2 regions of the Pseudoalteromonas aquimarina genome follow, and region 2 is predicted to be linked to the other one. Evidence: riboswitches for the same ligand, from Rfam matches in the RefSeq annotation. Region 2 holds a riboswitch; the other holds the start of a gene.

Region 1 (9,885 bases), on a different contig from region 2:
TGATGCAGAAACATATCACCAGGATTATTACAGTGATAACCCTAATCAGCCATACTGCAGTATTATGATTGGCCCTAAATTAGCTAAGTTCTCAGCTAACTATGCGACATTACTAGCGCAATAAAAAAAGCCGCAAATTGCGGCTTTTAAATTACGAAATAAATAAACGTTAAATCACGCTATTAAAAATCGTACGCAATACCAACATACACTTGGCGACCAATTTCATTGTAGTGATAAAACGCATCACTTACCCAGTCACCATTGATATCAACGCCATAGCCTTGGCTTGGAATATATTCTTTATCGAATAGATTCTCCACTCGTGCAGTAACGATTAAGTTTTCTTGTAACATAAAGTTAGCTGCTAAATCCCACAAGATATGCGACGGAATTTTGTTGATTAGCGTGGATTTTTGCTCTGATTGGTAAGCAACACTTAACGTAACATCAAAACCTTGCCATTGTTTTGCAATGCTATAACGCACATTCTCATTTGATACAAATGGTAAATCGCTATAACGCTCAATAGCCTCAGGTGAGTTATCAACCTTTTGCGCATCGATATAACTTAAGTTAAGCGTGTTATCAAAACCATAAAATGCAAAGTTAGTGGTTAGTTCAACACCTTCATAACGTGCCTCAGCAATATTAAATGGCGACCAACGCCACGGGTTATCTGCCGTTGGAGCTGGTGCCCATGCAATTTTATTAGTTAACTCATTACGGAAAACGGCAACATCAACACTTACATGTTCAAAATCAACACGTAAACCCAGTTCGCGGTTTAATGATGTTTCTGCTTCAAGCGCAGCATTGCCTGAACCTGGATAATATAAATCATTGAACGTTGGCGCTTTAAAACCAGTGCTTTGACTTAAACGTAAGACTGCATTTTCATGAAGATAGTAACCACCAGCAAGGTTATATGTTTGCTCTGAACCAACTTCTTCATAATCGTCGTGGCGAATAGCTAGGTTAGCAAGGAATGTGTTGTCATCAAAAAATGCACCAGCAAATATAGCGTATGCGTCACGGCTTGTTTCATCATAACGATTTGTTGTATCAATTTTATCCTGATGCCAATTTAGGCCACCGTTAAAATCAATATGGTCTGAAAATTCAAACGTAGTAAGGTAGTCTAGCTGCACGCGCTCCGTTGCAAAACGAGAATCTTCACCCGTACCAAAGCTATCATCCTGATCTTGGCTAAATGACGCATCTACTTTATGGCTAAATGCACCCACTTGCTTAAACCAATTAGCATTCACATGATAATTTTCATACTCGGTTTTATCCGCTGTAGACGCTTGGTAGTCGTAGTAATTATCAAATTCTACTTCACCCGTTGAGTACTGCGCTAACAACCCAAATTGACCTAGTAATTCATTACTATGAGTTAAGTTTACACCAAGGTTAAGGTTGTCATAGCCGTCGTTATCTGGATCGGCAAAGTTTGTTGCATCATTTTCTAATACATCAAAACCTTCTGTTCGCTCATAGCCTGCATTAAGTGCAACATCAACATACTCAGTTGAAAAACGTGATGTACCTTCTAAGTTGGCGTAGCTATTTGAACCAGATGTAAATGCAATACTGTGCCCTTGCGCCTTACGCGTAATAATATTAATTACACCAGCCAAAGCGTCAGAGCCATATTGTGCTGCACGTGAACCTTTAACTACTTCAATACGCTCAACTGAGTTTAGTGGTAAAGTTGATAAACTTTTATACCCTAAAGTAGCTGAGCCTACACGTACACCGTCAATTAACACTAACGAGTAACGAGATTCTAAGCCACGTACAAATAAACTGGCATTTTGCCCTTGCCCACCATTACGGTTTACTTGAATGCCCGCTTGTGTTTCTAACAAACTAAGAACGTCACGCACATTTAATTGCTCAATTTGAGCACGGTCAATCACTTGCACACTGGCTAGGGTTTGATCAATTGATTGCTCAAGTTTATTCGCTGTTACAACAATGGTTTCGATATCGTGCTTTGCATGTTCATTTGAAGCTGTGTTTGCTAAAGCGTATGAAGAAGACAAGGCAAGGCTAAGCGCCAAACCTAACTTAGATTTGTAATACATATTATCCCCTTGTGCCCACCGCACAATGTTAATAGTTAGCATAAACCAACTGGCCGGTCTCCGGGCTGAGCATTTTGCTTACGAATACAAAACACATCACCGTTGCGGGGGCAGCGCTGGATTTAATAAGCCTCATGCTTACACACCAACTTCCCGATTATCCGTTTGTTTTTAAGCTCAACTTCGTCTTGAAGCTAATAACAAAAAAATCAACGGCACCAATAGGCTATAAATTTAGGCGCGTATTGTGGAGGGGATAGGTATAAATGTCAATTTTAGATGTCTAAACCGCTAAAATCACAATTTACATAGTACAGTTTTTATTTCTATAAACGACTGGTTAAATGTTAGACTAAAAAAATCACCTAGTGATAATAAGTTTATGATGGATGTAACTATGAACCAATTAACCAAACTGCTACTTGCTTTAAGTGCCCTACTTACCCTGCAAGTAAATGCACTTCAACCACCAACTCAAGAACAACTAAAGCGCTATAAATCTGAAAACTCCTTGAGTAAAAGAGCACAACAAGCAAGAGCTTATGGTAACCACAAACGTTTGCAGCACCTTCCGCAGCTAAAAGCTATGCAAAATCAAACTGTGGAAGCAAATCCATTTGAAGGCTACTTTCCAAGTTTAGGCTCACCAAAAATGTTGGTGTTATTAGTTGAATTCCCAGATTATTTGCACACTGAAAATAACTCTCAAAGTGCTATTTCTAGTAAAATATTTGGTGAAGGTGAATCAACCAGTTTTCCATTTGAAAGCCAACGCGCTTACTACCAACGCGCATCTTATAATCAACTCGATATTCAAGGTAACGTACTGGACTGGTACAAAACCGACTACAACCGCCCAATTGATGATGGCAACAATGCCTATGAAGTAAAACAACAAATTATCAAAGAAGCGATTGAATACCATGATGCACTTGGTCATGACTTTAGTCAGTACGATAACGATGGCGATGGCGATATAGATTACGTTGCAGTTATTTGGACAGGTCCTCCAGGGGAATGGGCAAGCCTTTGGTGGGGCACATTTTCTGGCTTTGGTGATAACTCTTTTACAGTAGATGGTAAAACCATTAGCACCATTTCATGGCAGTGGCTTGCCTACAACGAAGGTGATGCGTTTTCGCCACTGGTGTTAATCCATGAAACTGGCCACGCGCTTGGCTTACCTGACTATTATGACTATGACGACAGCATTGGCCCTCGTGGTGGTACTGGCGGCATGGATATGATGGATAATAATGGCTCTGATCACAGCGCCTTCAGTAAATTTGCGTTAGGTTGGCTAACACCTCAATTTGCCACGACTTCAGTTACGAATTATCAACTATCCCCGACTTCAACAAGTCAAGATGCGCTAATATTACGCACCGATACCACAGCAACAAATAAATATGACGAATATTTTATTGTGCAATATCGTAATAAAACGGGGAACGATGCCAATATCTATGCTGAAGGACTAAATATTTGGCACATCAATGCAGGGCTTAACGACTGGGGTTACTTTGCTAATGATAATAGCTATTCTGACAACAAACTTATCCGCCTAATTCAAGCCGATAACTTAGATGAAATTGAATTACTGAATGCAAATGCTAATGAAAACGATCTTTTTAACACTGGGGATACTTTTTCACCACAATCAATTCCAAGCAGCAAGAATTACTCAACAAAACACACTGGCGTGGATATCAGCAATATCACAATCAATGAATCAGGCGCTAATATTTCGGCTCAAGTTTACCCAAATATTGCTACTATTTCTGTTGATTCAATTGTCGATAAATCGCTGATATCACATAACGCAAAAGCAACTATTAGCAGTGATGATTTAAGCCAAGTTGCACAGGTGGAACTGTTAATTAATGGTGAGTCTAAAACGACTGTGTCTGCGCCATTTGAAATAAATCTAGAGAATTTTATCACGCAAAATGGGCAACTAAATTTACAATTTAATGCCATTACCCCCGATGGCTTCAAAAGTGCTGAGCATTTAAAGGTATTTGCTTATAATGGTGAATCTGCAGGCATGCATTTCCATTTAGATCATGAACTTAATACCGATACCAAGCAAATATACGATAGCCTAACTCTACCAGTGTATTACGCTGACTTTCTTTTCCCATTAACCAGCACCAATTTTAAATTTGTATCAATTGATTTTGGTAATGCTCGCACGCCATGGCAACGATTAGATGATGGAACACTTCAGGCTTATTCTCGGAACAGAGCGGCTTCAAGTAACGAAATTTCTCTTATTGATGATTACACTCGTTTTAATAGCAAAATTATTATTGCTGGAGAAAATGCCTTTAGTTTATCACCAGAATTAAGCTCAACATTAGGTGTGACGGCATTACATAACGAAATATATGTTGAGAAAATAGAGAGTGTTGCCCTCAGTAACGGTCAAAGCATTAACGAAACTATTTATTCACAGAATAGTGTGTCACCACCAGTTTCAGATTTTATTGAAAAAGCTAATTCAACCACTTTTTTAACCGCGACTGGTCAATATTATGATTGGGATGCAGGAGAGTGGAAAACAGAACCAGGTAATTGTGGCTTACAAAGCGTTGTAAATAATGCAAAGCTAATCGTTAATACATGTTCATTAAGTCACTTATCTGCAGGTAGCCAAGCCGCGTTAATATCTCACTATCTTAACTATTTAGAGATAGAAGACACTGTTGATAATAATTTATTGCCTGTTATTCAATTAGAAACAACCCTATATATTGCTGAAGGTGAATTAGTCACCATAAACGCAACTGTGACAGATGCTGACAACGACCCAATAACTCTTTTGTGGGAACAAACATCTGGCACCCAAGTTACGATTGAAAATAACGCTAGCCCATCACTTAGTTTTATAGCACCGCTTGTAAAAGAGGATGAAAGTTTAACATTTTCACTTACTGCAAATGATGGCAAAGGATCAACGAAAGGGTTTGTTACTGTAAACGTTGTAAACATTAATCAACTACCAATAGTCGATGTACAAGATTCGTTAACTGTTTTTGCTAATGAGCAAGTTTCGATTACGGCAGAGATTTCAGATCCTGATGAAGATGCATTTACAATTAACTGGCAACAAATCTCAGGGCCAACTGTGGCTTTAACTGGTGAAAATTCAAATACACTAAGCTTTACTGCACCAGATGTACAAACAACAGCAACACTTGAGTTCATTTTATCTGTCACTGATGGCAAAGGTTCAATAAGTACTTATGTTCAAGTAGTTGTTAAAAAATCTAATACTGCGCCAGAAGTCACCATTGGTGATAACTTAACAGTTTCTGAGGGTGACTCTATTACATTAACTGCCTATGGCACTGACGCTGATGGTGATGAACTAAGCTATCTTTGGCAGCAAACGAGTGGACCCGATGTGACTATTATAGATGCCACATCTTCTTACATAGTTATCACAGCTCCAGAAGTAGATAGCGATCAAGTGATTACCCTTGAAGTGAGCGTATCAGATGCCTTTGAAACGAGCACTGCAAATATACAAATCACGGTTAAGAATAAAATTGAAAATACACCTCCTCCTAATCAAGCATCAAGCTCTTCTGGCGGCAGCGTATTTGCGTTATTAGGTTTACTTACCCTAATAAGTTTACGTAGAAAAATATAAAAAAAGAGCCACATATGTGGCTCTTTTTTTATTCAAACTTAATTAATCGCAGATGTTAATCACGGAAGTTTTTAAACTGAAACGGTTGCCCTAAATCAGCTTCTCTCACAAGTTGCATAATCGCTTGTAAGTCGTCGCGTTTCTTACCAGTAACGCGCACTTCCTCACCTTGTATCGCTGACTGCACTTTTACTTTTGAGTCTTTAATTAGCTTAATAATTTTTTTAGAGATATCTTTTTCAATACCTTGTTTAATAATAACTTGCTGTGAGTAGGTTTTACCTGTGTGAACTACGTCTTTAAGCTCAAAGCTTTTCACATCTAAACCGCGTTTAACTGCTTTAGCAGCAAGAATATCGAACATCTGATTCAGTTGAAAATCAGAGTCCGCTTTCATTGTGATAATTTCTTTAGCGAATTCAAACGAGGCTTCAACCCCTCTAAAATCATAACGTGTGTCCAATTCACGATTTGAATTATCAACCGCGTTTTTTGCTTCAGTCATTTCTACTTCAGAAACGATATCAAATGAAGGCATTATCTATCTCCGTAATTTGCTAATGGTGCGATTATACCAATTCTATTAAATATGTGATCAGATATAGCGCTGGATAAATGAAATACTAACAAGGCAGAATTTATTTTATGTAGTTATTCTACATCGATAAATTATAACGCAGAGAGCATGATATTTAGCCCGCTAGCATAATTAGCTATTTAATTGAATTGGTATTATAAAGCGCATATTTAAACTTACAAATTTTTCATATTGTCGCGCACTTCTATTTGATATACTCGGCTTTCATGTTTTTGAGGAAGTTTCGTGTGAGTCGTCGTATTTATCAGGCGTTATTTGTAGTGATTATTATTGCTTGTAGCCTGCTCTTTTTTAAAGAAGTTAAGTCATCAGTAGCCAGTATTGCGCATATTGATAAACTCGCACATTTTTCCGTATTTTTTGTTTTAACAGGCTTTTTAAAGCGCGCATTTAAAGCGCCAATTTGGTTATACATTCTAATTTTGGCAGCCTATGGCGCAGGCGTAGAATACGTACAAGGTATGATCCCTCATCGCCAAGCCTCTTTTGCTGACTTTGTTGCTGATGTTGCAGGTATTGTGAGTTATTTAGTTGTAAGCCACTTCTGGCATAAACGCTATGAAAAACCAAAACACAGCGAACAAGCCTAAGCTTCATATTGTAGGTCATGGCGCAATTGGTTTATTGCTTGCCTTTTATTTGCGCCAATATTTCGATATTACCCTTATTGTTAGAAACAAAAAAAAGCACAATGAAACTGTGCTTTTTACCGGGCAAAACAATTCACTTTGTGAGTTTACAGTAACTACCGTTACCTTCGATGAAGTAAAGCACATTGAACAACTCATTATTCCAACAAAGTCGCATCAAGTTGATGCTGTTTTAGATTCCCTAAAAAACAAACTAGTTGATACCGCAACGGTTATTCTTTGCCATAATGGTATGCCAAACCTTGCTTTAATAAAGCAAAAGCTTGCTAATCAACAGGTGTTTTTTCTTACCACCAGCATGGCGGCTCTAAAGCACGCAGATTTTACTGTCGAACATACAGGTTTTGGCGCCAGCTTTATTGGCGCGTTAAACAATAATGACCAAAAAACACAAACAATTGAGTACATGTTAAATGCTTTGCCAAATATCACTATCGAGCAAAACATTAACGTACTGCTTTGGCAAAAGCTGATTATTAATATTGCGATAAATCCATTAACTGCTGTGCATCAAGTTAAAAATGGTGCACTTGTAACACCGCAATATGCTAGTGATATATTTGGACTGGTAAATGAAGCGGTGTTTATAGCCAATAAAGAAGGAGTAAAAGTATCACTCAATAGCGCGCTTGAAAGCGCCTACCGTGTGATGCGGGCAACGGCACAAAACTTCTCTTCAATGAATCGCGATGTATTTAAACAGCAGCAAACCGAAATCGACAGTATTTGTGGTTATATCCATAAAAAAGGGGCTGAATATTGCTATCCAACCCCATTTAACTCTCGCTTTTTAACGCTTATTCAGGGCGATACACTTTAACGTTAGTGTAGCCTTCTTCATGTAGAATTAGCGCTTGTAGTTGGCTCATTACGCCTTTTTTACAGTATAAGTAGTACTCTTCACCTTTTGGTAAATCACCAAATTGTGTCGCTAATCTATAAAACGGCAGGTGTTTTACTTCTATACCATCAAGCTCTAACGGGTCGCTGTCTTCCTCTTCAGGCGAACGAATATCAATCACAATCGCACCCTTTGGTAATTCAGCAGCTGATTCAGCTTCTTTAACTTCTTCTTTGGTTTCTGCTTCAATCTCTTTAATACACATAATGCGTGCATTATTTACAACGGTATCAAGCACATCAAAGTCAAAGTTTGCTTCTTCTGCAATGATCTTATCAAGCTTGGCTTTTACCGTTGGCTTTTTAGAAATAACGCCACAAAATTCAGGCATCGCTTCAGCCATTTCTGAGGTGCCAATTTTGCGTGCAATATCGATAATTTCTTGTTTATCGTGTTGAATTAGCGGACGTAAAATTAGCGTTTCAGTTACGCGGTCAATCACGTTTAAGTTTGCTAATGTTTGGCTCGACACCTGACCTAAGCTTTCGCCAGTTACCAATGCATCAATACCCAACTTTTGTGCAATCGTACTACCCGCACGCATCATCATACGTTTAAGTACCACACCCATTTGGCTGTTTTCGATGTTTTCTAGAATTTCAGCAACAACAGGTTCGAAGTCTACTTTAATAAACTTTACACGGTGTGTTGAGCTAAATTGTTTCCACAAATAATAACTTGCCTGTTTAACACCAATCTCGTGTGTTGCACCACCAAGATTAAAGAATAAGAAGTGCGTACGCGCACCTTTACGCATCATTAAGTAGCTTGCAACGCCCGAGTCAAAACCGCCCGACATTAAGCTTAATACATCTTCTTGGGTAGGTAGCGGGAAGCCACCTAAACCTAAATGCGTTTCTTTAATGATGTAAGCAAATTCGTTTTTAACTTCAATTTTTACTGTGATTTCAGGTTTTTGCAGTTTTACCTGAGCGCCTTCAACATTTTGGTTTAAGCCACCACCAACGTAACGCTCAACATCACTTGAAGTAAAGTCATGTTTACCTTGGCGCTTACAGCGAACACAGAAGGTTTTGCCTTTTAAACGCTCATTATTTAGTGTTAATGCAACTTGGTAAATATCATCTAAAGATTCAAAGGTAGTTTCTTGTACTTCAATAAATTGCACAATACCCGGTACGCGCTTTAGAGTATCGATTAAACCAAGGCGAACAGCTTCATCTTGGCTTTTACACATCACTACAATGTTGTCCCAGTTTTGAATTACTTTCGCATCTTCATGAACACGAATAACCATGTTTTTAACATTCGATGCTAAAAGTTTGGTAAAACGTTTGCGAACCGATTTACTTTTAATCGATATTTCAGGGTGTAATTTAACGATAAACTTGAACATACATCATTCTCAAAGCGACAGTGAATTTACTATTATACCAAGACTAAGTAGCTTGTTAAAAGTTTAGTTTACGCAAGCTCGTTATATACTTTAAACGCGATAAGCTATCTAAGAGCTGTTTACATCTGTTAAATCATAATCTTGCAATTCAATTTCGCTTGGTGTTTTATATCCAGTGGCATATTGACCTTTGTTGTCACTGTAGCGAAATGCAGTTGTCTTTACTGGAATAAACCAAGATAGCGTGTGATATGCATAAAAATTGCGAACACATACTTGGCATTGACTGTTAAGGCTTTTAGCATCAAACGTACAATAATTTAGCGCTTCAAAGGACAACACCCTCTAATTTACCAAGGATAGTATTAATGCAAAAACTCACTTTAACGGCTCTTACGGTGGCTGTTTCTTTAGCCTTAACAGGCTGTAATAGCACAACCTCATCAACTTCACAGCAACAAACAAGCGCAGCAATTAATTTGCCGAGTGTTGACGTAAGCTATGACTCTTTCACGCTCGATAACGGCATGAAAGTGATTGTTCACACAGACAAAAAAGCACCGATTGTTGCTGTAAACGTTTGGTATAACGTTGGCTCAAAACATGAAAAGTTAGGCAAAACTGGCTT
Region 2 (9,885 bases):
CGTCTAACTTTACCAAACCCGGTACTTCACCATAATCGAGCGCATGACGGCTTAGAATCGACAAGCCCAACCCCGATGCAACCGCATATTTAATCGCTTCATTACTTTCTATGGTCATTTTTTCATTCAAGGTTAACTGCTGGGTTTTGCAAAATTGCTCAATCAAATTACGTGTACCCGAGCCTTTCTCACGCATTATAAATGGGTAATGCGATAGACGGTTTAGGCTAACTTCTTGCTGTAACTGCAATTCGTGCCGTGCTGGTGCGATTACCACCAGTTCGTTATCGAGTAGCGGCGTTTTTATAATTTCAGGGCGTTCAGGGCACTGACTAAAAAAGTAAAAATCGTCTTCGTTAGCTTCTATGCGCTCTTTAACTTCTTGGCGGTTACCAATTTTTAAATTGATATCGACTTTTGGGTGTTTTTTACAAAACGCGCCTAAAATCAATGGCAAAAAATACTTAGCAGTTGAGACTACACATAAATTAAGCGAGCCAGATGTCACGCTTTTAAGCTCATCAATTGATACTGATAAATTATGAAAACTAGTAAATACCTCATTGGCGCACTTTAACAAGGCTTTTCCCGCATCAGTGAGCAAAATGGATTTACCATGCTGATGATACACTGGCATATCCACAGATTCGCTTAATTGCTTTAACTGAATCGACACAGAGGGTTGCGACACATGTAACTGCTGCGCCACCAAGGAAATACTTTTGTACTGATCGAGCGCTTTTAAAAGCTGTAACTGCCTAACTGTGGGTAATCGCATAGTTATATAGATTTTTATTTATACAAATTCATATAAATATATATTAGCGTTTATTAGGTGGCGCGCATAGACTAATTTTTGACTTATAAATGCATAAAATACAACCTGCACATCAAAACTACATCGCAGGTGATGATGCTTTGTATTGGGGAATGAGGAAGTTATGTTAGAAACCATATCGAATAATGTACGCGCGTTAGGTGAGGTACTCGGCCAAACAATTGCGGAGGACAAAGGCGATGGCTGGGTTGATAAAATTGAAGAAGTTCGCCTTTTAGGTAAGCGCATTGTGGCAGGTGAAAACCATGCGGTTGAAGACCTACAAACAATTTTTGCAAATAGTAGCGAGCAAGATTTATTAATTCATGCCCGCGCATTTAGCCAGTTTTTAAACCTTGCTAATGTGGCAGAGCAACAACACACCACCAGTGAGCAAGGCTTAGCTGAGCTAGATTTGCCGCATCCGCTTGATTCACTATCAGAAAAATTAACCGGTATTGATGCAAACGCGTTTAAACAAGCGCTTAAAAAACTACATATCGAGTTGGTGCTAACTGCGCACCCAACCGAAGTTAACCGCCGCACCTTTATTCATAAATACAACGAAGTGGCCGATGAACTCAGTAAAGGTGAAGTGCCACTGAGCGAACGCGTACAAGAAATCATTGAACAAGCATGGCATACCAATGAAATTAGGCAGCAGCGCCCCACTCCACTTGATGAATCGCGTTGGGGCTTACACGCCATTACCGATAGTTTATGGCATGCGGTACCTAAGTTTGTTCGCGAATTAGATGAACTTTCACAAAACTTGATTGGCGAGCCGTTAGCCGAAGATATTGTGCCTATTACCATGGCCAGCTGGATGGCAGGCGACAGAGACGGCAACCCCTTTGTTACCGCCAAACTCAGTAAACAAGCCATTTTACAAGCACGATTAATTGCTGCAGAGCTCTACTTAACTGATTTTGAATCACTTTATTTAGAATTATCGATGCACAAAGCAACCGATGACTTAATTGAAGCGGATATTAATAATATTGGCCCGTATCGCGCGGTGATCACCAAGTTAATTAGCGAACTTAAAGAATCAATCGCATTGTTACGTGATGGCAAAACAAAAGGTGCAATTTCATCTTCTGAAGATTTACTTACGCCATTAAAAGCATGCCGCAACAGCTTATTGGCAGTAGGTCTTACTCGCGTTGCAAATTCACAAGTGCTCGACTTAATTCGTAAGGTGCAATGTTTCGGTATTTCACTGGTAAAACTGGATATTCGTCAGCACAGTGAACGCCACGATGAAGCCATTGGCGAGATTGTAAGCGCGCTCGATTTAGGCGATTACGCCACTTGGGATGAAGCACGCCGTGTTGAGTTTTTACTTGGCGAAATAAATAATCCGCGCCCATTATTACCGAATGTCACTTGGAGTGAAAACACCCAAGAAGTGCTCGATACCTTTGCAATGGTGGCTAAGCAACCGCGCGAAGTGCTAGGTATTTATATCATTTCAATGGCGAGCAAAGTGAGCGATGTGCTGGCGGTAAACCTCTTAATGAAAGCCACAGGGTTTGGCTGGGATATGCCTATTGCACCGCTCTTTGAAACACTGGATGATTTAAATAACGCGCCAAAAGTAATGGGCGACTTGCTGAACATAGAGCAATATTTAACGCGTTGTAAAAACCAGCAATATGTGATGATTGGCTACAGTGATTCGGCAAAAGATGCGGGCGTGTTAGCGGCCACATGGGCACAATACCAAGCGCAAGAGGCGCTAGTGCAGGTATTTAAACAATTTGAGGTAGAACTTAAATTGTTCCACGGCCGTGGCGGTACCATTGGTCGTGGGGGCGGCCCTGCACATGATGCAATTGCATCGCAACCACCGGGTACACTTGATGGCGGCTTACGTGTCACCGAACAAGGTGAAACCATTCGCTACAAGTTTGGTTTGCCAAACCTTGCAGTGCGCAGTTTACACTTGTATGCCAGTGCGATTTTAGAAAGCTTAATTCACCCACAACCTGTGCCACCAGCGTCATGGCGAGAGCTTATGAACAACATGGCATCGCTGAGCTGTGAAATTTACCGCGGTTATATTCGTAAAGAACCTAATTTTGTGCGCTATTTCCGCCAAGCCACACCTGAGCAAGAGCTATCATCGTTGCCACTGGGCTCGCGCCCAAGTAAACGCCGCTCGGATGGTGGTATTGAATCGCTGCGTGCTATTCCATGGATATTTGCGTGGAGCCAAAACCGTTTAGTCTTGCCTAGTTGGTTGGGTCTAGGCCAGGCAATTAAAGCGTTTTATCAAGAAAATGCCGCGCTGATGAACGAAATGCTAGAAAACTGGCCGTATTTTAAAGCCCGTATTTCATTGACTGAAATGGTGTATTTAAAGTCCGATCCAGAGCTATCCGCACTGTATGACGCAGCCCTTGTTGAACCTGAGCTACAAGGCTTAGGTGAACATCTGCGCAGCCAATTACAGCAAGACGAACAAGCAGTACTGACTTTGCTTAACCAAGCTCACACACTTGAGAGTGACCCTTGGAACTTAAGCTCATTTAGGTTACGTCAGCCTTATTTAGTACCTCTGCACTTGTTACAGATTGAGGCGTTAAAACGCTTACGCAATAAACCTGAGCACCCTGAAAGCGAGCAAGTGCTTATGGTCACCATGGCTGGTATTGCGACCGGTATGCGAAACACAGGGTGATTTAAACTCTTACAATTTAAATAAAAAAGGCGAGGTTACCCTCGCCTTTTTGTTTCTTCTCACGTTCAGTCCATTTGAAATGGGTAAATTGAGCCAAGCTTTAAAATTTGGCTTAATTCATCAAGGGCTGTTTGGCTTTCTACAAGTAAACTTGGGTCAGCTAAATCGTCTTCTGCAATCGCATCTCGATAATGCTTTTCAACCCATGCTGTTAGGGTATGGTATTTCGCTTCATTCATTAAGCATTCAGGGGCAACGGCGCTTAATTCCAACTCATTTAGTGGCACGCGAAGACGCAAGCACGCAGGTCCACCACCGTTTTTCATACTTTGTTGCAGGTCAAAATAAATCACCTGAGATATAGGGTTACTCGCCTCGCAAAGGGTCTCAAGATAAGTCGCCACTTTATCGTTAGTTTGGCATTCGGTGGGGGCCACAATGGCCATAGTGCCGTTTGGTAATGTAATTAACTGACTGTTAAAAATGTAGCTTGAAACTGCATCTTCAACACTCACATAGTCGTTACTTACTTCAATTAAGTGTAGTGGTTTATCACCTTTGTATTTTGTGTGAATAGACTCAACCGCACGTGCGGATTGATAAAACGCCATTTCATGGTAAAGCAGCACATTTTCGTTACCAATTGCGATTACATCATTATGAAATACACCTCGATCGATCACATTGGGATTTTGTTGCACAAATAAGCAATCGGCGTCGCTTAATCCATGTGCGCGAGCAACGGCTTCACTGGCAGCTAAGGTTTGTCTGGCAGGGTAAATCTTTGGTTTGATATCTGATAATGCATCTTCACCATAAACAAAGAGCGATAGCCCTTTTTCGCTATGCGAATTGGATAAGCGAGTGTGATTTGCCGCCCCTTCATCGCCCAATAATGGATGATGTGGTAGTGGCGAATGATGAGTAAAATACTGCGTATTATTAAAAATGGCTTTAAAGGTACGGCTTGTTTGCTCAGCTTCTATGGCGCGGTGTAGTTTGTTACTTAAATTGGCGGGTGTGAAGTGCACTTTGCCATCGTCACAATCCAAACTGTTCGATACTGTTGCCGCATTTGCCGACCACATTGAAGACGCCGAATAACAGGCTTTTAAAAACTGCGGCGCGTGTTTGGCTGCTTTTGTAATTACGTCTTTATCGCTACCTGAAAAACCCAACTTCCTTAATGTGTAAGTATCTGGACGAACCTGCGGCGGTAAAATACCCTGCTTTAAGCCAAGCTTTGTCATCGCCAGCATTTTTTCAAGGCCTTGTAGCGCAGCTTTTTTCGGATTTGCGATTTGCTTTGCGTTATTTTTAGATGCGACGTTACCAAACGATAAGCCGCTGTAGTTATGGGTTGGGCCAACCAACCCATCAAAATTCACTTCGTACACTGTCATCTTTGCATCCTTTTAGTGCAACGTTGCACTTTTATTAGGCGTTTTTCGTGTTTAAAACCGAAAAAGCGTGAATACAAAGTTAAATTGCTAAATGCATGCCAGGTAATACAATTTAATTTGCACTGTGTTAGTTATCTTGATTACCAACATTTGGCGTTTTTAAAATACCCAGTTGGGGTTTTAAGAAATAACACGCAAAGTAAAGCACTAAGGCAATGGCCACATAACCAAACGGGTTCGTCACATATGGCGCATAATACTGTGCGACACGCTCTGCGTAGGTACTTAACGGCATATCGCTAAATTTACCCGATAGCCAATAATAGCTTGCATTTGAGGTTAAAAATGCAATGGAACTTGCAAGCCATAAGTTAAAAAGTGCCACGATTGTTTTTACTGCAACAGCAAGTTTCGTTTCATCAAGTTTTAGCTGCAAGCTCTTATGACCTGCCCACCAAAGTACATAATAACCAACAAATAAGAACGGATAAGAGGTTGTTAAACAATCCTCAAGATCTCCTCTAAAATAGCTGCTGGTTAAATCAATCGACACACTTAACACCACAAATACAGCAAATGTGCGATGCTTAGATGCTAGTAAACCTAAGATAAAGAAAATTGCAGTGCTAGCACTGGGTAAATGGAGCGCAGAAGCAAAGTGATGAGGGCGAGTGGCTATCATCAAAAGCGCTAATAGTGTGAAAATCAGCGATGAAAACTGCTTTACGTTAATTGGGGTAAATAAATTTGAACGATCTGTCATTAATGTCTATCCGCATGCTAAAACCAATACGATAGGAAATGACAATATGCAAGGCACAATCCTTTGGCTTTAATAGCAAGAAATAACAATACCAAGTTCAGATAATTAGATGATCAATTACGGTGACCACAGATTAATGTAATTGGTATAAAGCGATTGTGTTCTCGTTGCTCACCGCCCACCGCAGTATCGAGTGAACTAGGCCGGTCTCCGGACTCCTGATCATCGCACTGACAGCACCTTCCCATCAAAACTGACAGTGGTGGGTGTCGCTCACAGTTACCGTTGCGGGGGCAGTTCCAGATTTAAACTGGATTCCCGTTTAAACATTGTTTTAAATAAAACATTAGTCACCTAATTACAATGCAAATATATGTCAGCTAATACTTTCAAATCAAGCTAAGACATTATTCTTATTAATACTTTTAGTTTGAATATATAACCAAATTGAATGCACTGCTAAAAATTAAAAACTAAGGTATGCTACACAAAAAGTTAATCTTTAATGATCGATGTCAAAAGTAAAAGCCAAAGTACTTCGTTTCAACCAGATCTCTGTTGAAGCTGTTTTTGAAAAAGAAAGTGAGTTAATTAGTCAACTGCAAAACGGCAATTTAGACCAAGCCCTGTTACTTTGGCAAAGCGATAAGCCGACGTTGGTTTTACCCTCTGGTAATAAATGGCAACAAAGCGAAACGCTTGAAACTAAGCTAAAGAAAACTGGTTGGCAGCTTTATGCCCGTAAAACTGGCGGTGCGCCAGTACCACAATGTGAAGGGGTGATTAATATATCTTACATGTATGTATTGCCAGAGCAAACTCCCTACTCTATTCCAAATGCCTACAAAGACTATTGTGCTATTTTATCTTCGTTTTTTTCGCAGTTTAATATCAATGTTGAAACTCACGCCACCCCCGGCAGTTATTGCGATGGCGATTACAATCTTAATATTGAAGGTAAAAAAGTCGTTGGCACCGCACAGCGTGTACTGCTTAAAAAAGGCGGTGGCAAAATTGTACTGGCGCAAGCCTGCATTTTAGTAAATGCAAATATGCCAACATTAGTTGCACCTGTTAACCTTTGTTATGAACATCATCAACAGCTAGAGCATGTCATTGCTGATGTGCACACCTGTTTGTTTGAACATACCACCGATAAACCAGATACTGAGGCGCTTTACCAACGCCTATTTACTAGTTTTATAAATCATCAAAAAACATAAATCGGATTGATCGTAAAACCCTTTTTTTAGTGTTCAGCGGTGATACACTTGGGGCTTCTTTAGTCGTAAATTACCTTTGGAGTGCTCCCTTGAAATTCGCTCTTCTTCCATGTGCTGCATTATTTGCAAGCCATACCTTTGCATCTGTAAGCCCAGCAACTGATAAGTTGGCAGACTATGCCGTAACACACTATCAAAACACGCAAATTCATACTTTGGGCAATATGGTGTCATTCCCAACCGTTAATAAAAAAGACATTGATACACTGCAAAATCCGGACTTTATTGGTTTTAAATCGCTATTAAAAATGAAAGCGGCAGAGCTTGGTTTTGATTACCAAGATTTTGGGCACACCGTATTAATCGGTATGGGTGAACAACAAGAGAAAGTAACCATAGTAACCCATGGCGATGTGCAACCAGCAGACCCAACAAAATGGCAGCAAAGCCCGTTTTTACTTGATAAAACCTCTGAACCTGGCAAATTAATTGGTCGAGGCACAGAAGATGATAAAGGCGCAATTGCGACTGCGCTTTATGCTATGAAAACGCTTAAAGATAACAATGTTAAGCTTAACAATCGCATCGAGCTTATGGTGTACCTAGCTGAAGAATCAGATTGGGAGCCACTAAAGCGCTTTATGAAAAGCTATCATCAACCAAAATATGCAGTAACTATTGATGCGTCTTACCCTGTGGTTGTAGCCGAAAAAGGCTGGAGCTTAATTGCGCCAACATTTTCAGGTTCATCACCACAAACAGGTGTTTATGTTAGCGAGTTAAATGGCGGTGCATTTGTTAGTCAAATCCCAGAAGATGCCAGTGTAGTGCTTCATAATGCTGATGAAAAAACACTTACAAAGCTTAAACAAAACATCGATTCACTTAAAGATGTTCACGTTACACTTACACCACAAGGCGATACATTTTTAATAAATGTAAAAGGCGAATCGGCACACTCATCAGAGCCTGAAGCAGGTCACAATGCCATTGCTCATTTAGCTGAAATATTTAAAGGTATTGATTTAGAAAATAACAGTGATGGCCAAGCAATTGAGTTTATTAATCAACTCATTGGCCTTGATTTATACGGCGCACAATTTGGTGATATTGCCTACCGTCACGATTTTATGGGACCAATGACTGTCGCGCCAACACTATTAAAGCGCAGCGACAACGGTATTAAATTATCCGTTAATTTACGCCGCCCAGTTGGCAAAACAGAGGTGCTATTAAAATCTCAAATTGATACTGCCCTAAACAATTGGCAAGCTAATAACAATGTGACATTAAATAACGTGGAAATTCATATTGGCACGCCGATGCTGCTTGATGATGCACCGCATGCTGAAGCGCTTTTAAACATCTTTAAACATTTCACTGGTGATAAAGATGCAAGCTTTGTTTCAATTGGTGGTGGTACCAATGCTAAGTTATTTGATAACGCTGTGTCGTTTGGCCCGTCGATGCCTGGTAAAAAATACACAGGTCACTCCGAGCACGAGTATTTAACGCCTGAGCAAATGGCGCTTAACCTAAAAATGTATACCGCCATGATGGTAAAACTTGGCAATATGTAAACATCAATATCCATAAAAAAAGCGCAGATTTTACTGCGCTTTTTATTGTTTTAAATAAGGTTAAAAAATATTCGCATCCATTGCATCAGCAATATAATCAATGGCTTTTTGAGCACGAACACTGTTGCCTGCTTGATCTAAACGCGGTGAGAATACTGCAATAGAGAAGCGCTCTGGCGCAACCGCAATAATGCCGCCGCCGACACCACTTTTCGCAGGTAAGCCAACTTTAAATGCCCAATCACCGCTGGTTTCATATAAACCGGCAGTGGTCATTACCGCAAGCAAACGCTCTACGTTTTCTTCACTCATTAGCTTTTTCTTAGTAATTGGGTGCACACCACGGTTTGCAAATGGCGATGCCATAACAGCTAAATCTGACACAGTTACACCAATTGAGCATTGGCGAGTGTAAATATCCAGGTTATCTTTCACATCACCATAAAAACGATCATATGACTTCAATAATTCAGCGATAGCTAAGTTATGGCCGTTTGTTTCAGACTCAGATTGATAAATGCTTTTTAATACAGGTAGTTCTGTATTTGCAAATTCATTATACCAGTGAGATAGGTTTTGCCATTTATTCTCTTTATCACCCTCAAGCAAACTTACCGTCGCCATTGCGCCAGCATTTACTAATGGGTTAACACTGCGCGCTTTATTTAGCTCAATTGCAGCAACTGAGTTAAAAGGTAAACCCGTTGCATTTACACCAATTTTTGAAGCTACCTGATCAGCACCTTTAGCTTCAAGTGCAAGTGCTAACGTAAACACCTTTGAAATTGATTGAATTGAAAAACGTGAATCCACATCGCCATAGGTGTACATTTTACCGTCATTTGTAACCAGTGCGATACCAAATAGCTCCGAATCCACTTTAGCCAGTGCCGGAATATAATCGGCGTTAGCACCTGCTTTTTCATCTTTATACATACTATGCGCTTTTGCTAAAAGCGCCTCGATTTCACTAACTTTTGCAACCTTTGCGACACCACTTAATGGCACTAAAAGGATGAGTGTAAGTAACCATTTTTTCATCATAATTGTTCCTTAATATTTGAATCCAAACGACGTTTGTAGTCTGAAGTTATCTGCTTTTGTACCGAATTTATCTTCTACTTCACCATACTGAAGCTCTATGCCTAACTTCGACATTTCGGTTGGTGACCAAATTAAGTTTGCGGTGGAATAAATACTTTGTTTAAACGAGCGATTAAACTGAGTAGATAGGTTATCAAGTGTCATCACACTTAAACCCACACTACTGCTCATATCATCTTGCCATTGATGGTCGAGGTAAACAAAACCGCCTGTTGCTGTGATTGCTTCAAGGTTGCCTTTGGCATTTATACCTGCATCAGAACCACCTGTTTGTGCCGAATACACACTGCAGCAAGGGTCATTGATATA

What was found. Region 2 has a riboswitch for cobalamin ahead of AAEU29_RS11850 (hypothetical protein). Riboswitches for the same ligand answer to the same signal wherever they lie in the genome.
Region 1: linked by a shared signal. The riboswitch ahead of AAEU29_RS18705 (TonB-dependent receptor domain-containing protein) and the one ahead of AAEU29_RS11850 (hypothetical protein) in region 2 are both predicted to bind cobalamin.

The regions. Positions count from the first base shown of each region.
Region 1 covers NZ_JBMMUG010000008.1:131,639-141,523, reverse strand. The annotation lists gene msrA (peptide-methionine (S)-S-oxide reductase MsrA) at 1-124, shown strand, start outside; gene AAEU29_RS18705 (TonB-dependent receptor domain-containing protein) at 183-2,093, opposite strand; cobalamin riboswitch at 2,128-2,293, opposite strand; gene AAEU29_RS18700 (M6 family metalloprotease domain-containing protein) at 2,491-5,751, shown strand; gene AAEU29_RS18695 (YajQ family cyclic di-GMP-binding protein) at 5,807-6,289, opposite strand; gene AAEU29_RS18690 (VanZ family protein) at 6,577-6,939, shown strand; gene AAEU29_RS18685 (ketopantoate reductase family protein) at 6,908-7,819, shown strand; gene thiI (tRNA uracil 4-sulfurtransferase ThiI) at 7,797-9,257, opposite strand; gene AAEU29_RS18675 (hypothetical protein) at 9,366-9,599, opposite strand; gene AAEU29_RS18670 (M16 family metallopeptidase) at 9,626-9,885, shown strand, end outside.
Region 2 covers NZ_JBMMUG010000004.1:237,456-247,340, reverse strand. The annotation lists gene AAEU29_RS11865 (LysR family transcriptional regulator) at 1-778, opposite strand, end outside; gene ppc (phosphoenolpyruvate carboxylase) at 942-3,503, shown strand; gene astB (N-succinylarginine dihydrolase) at 3,569-4,906, opposite strand; gene AAEU29_RS11850 (hypothetical protein) at 5,034-5,669, opposite strand; cobalamin riboswitch at 5,854-6,042, opposite strand; gene AAEU29_RS11845 (lipoate--protein ligase family protein) at 6,182-6,892, shown strand; gene AAEU29_RS11840 (dipeptidase) at 6,982-8,472, shown strand; gene glsA (glutaminase A) at 8,533-9,516, opposite strand; gene AAEU29_RS11830 (DcaP family trimeric outer membrane transporter) at 9,526-9,885, opposite strand, start outside.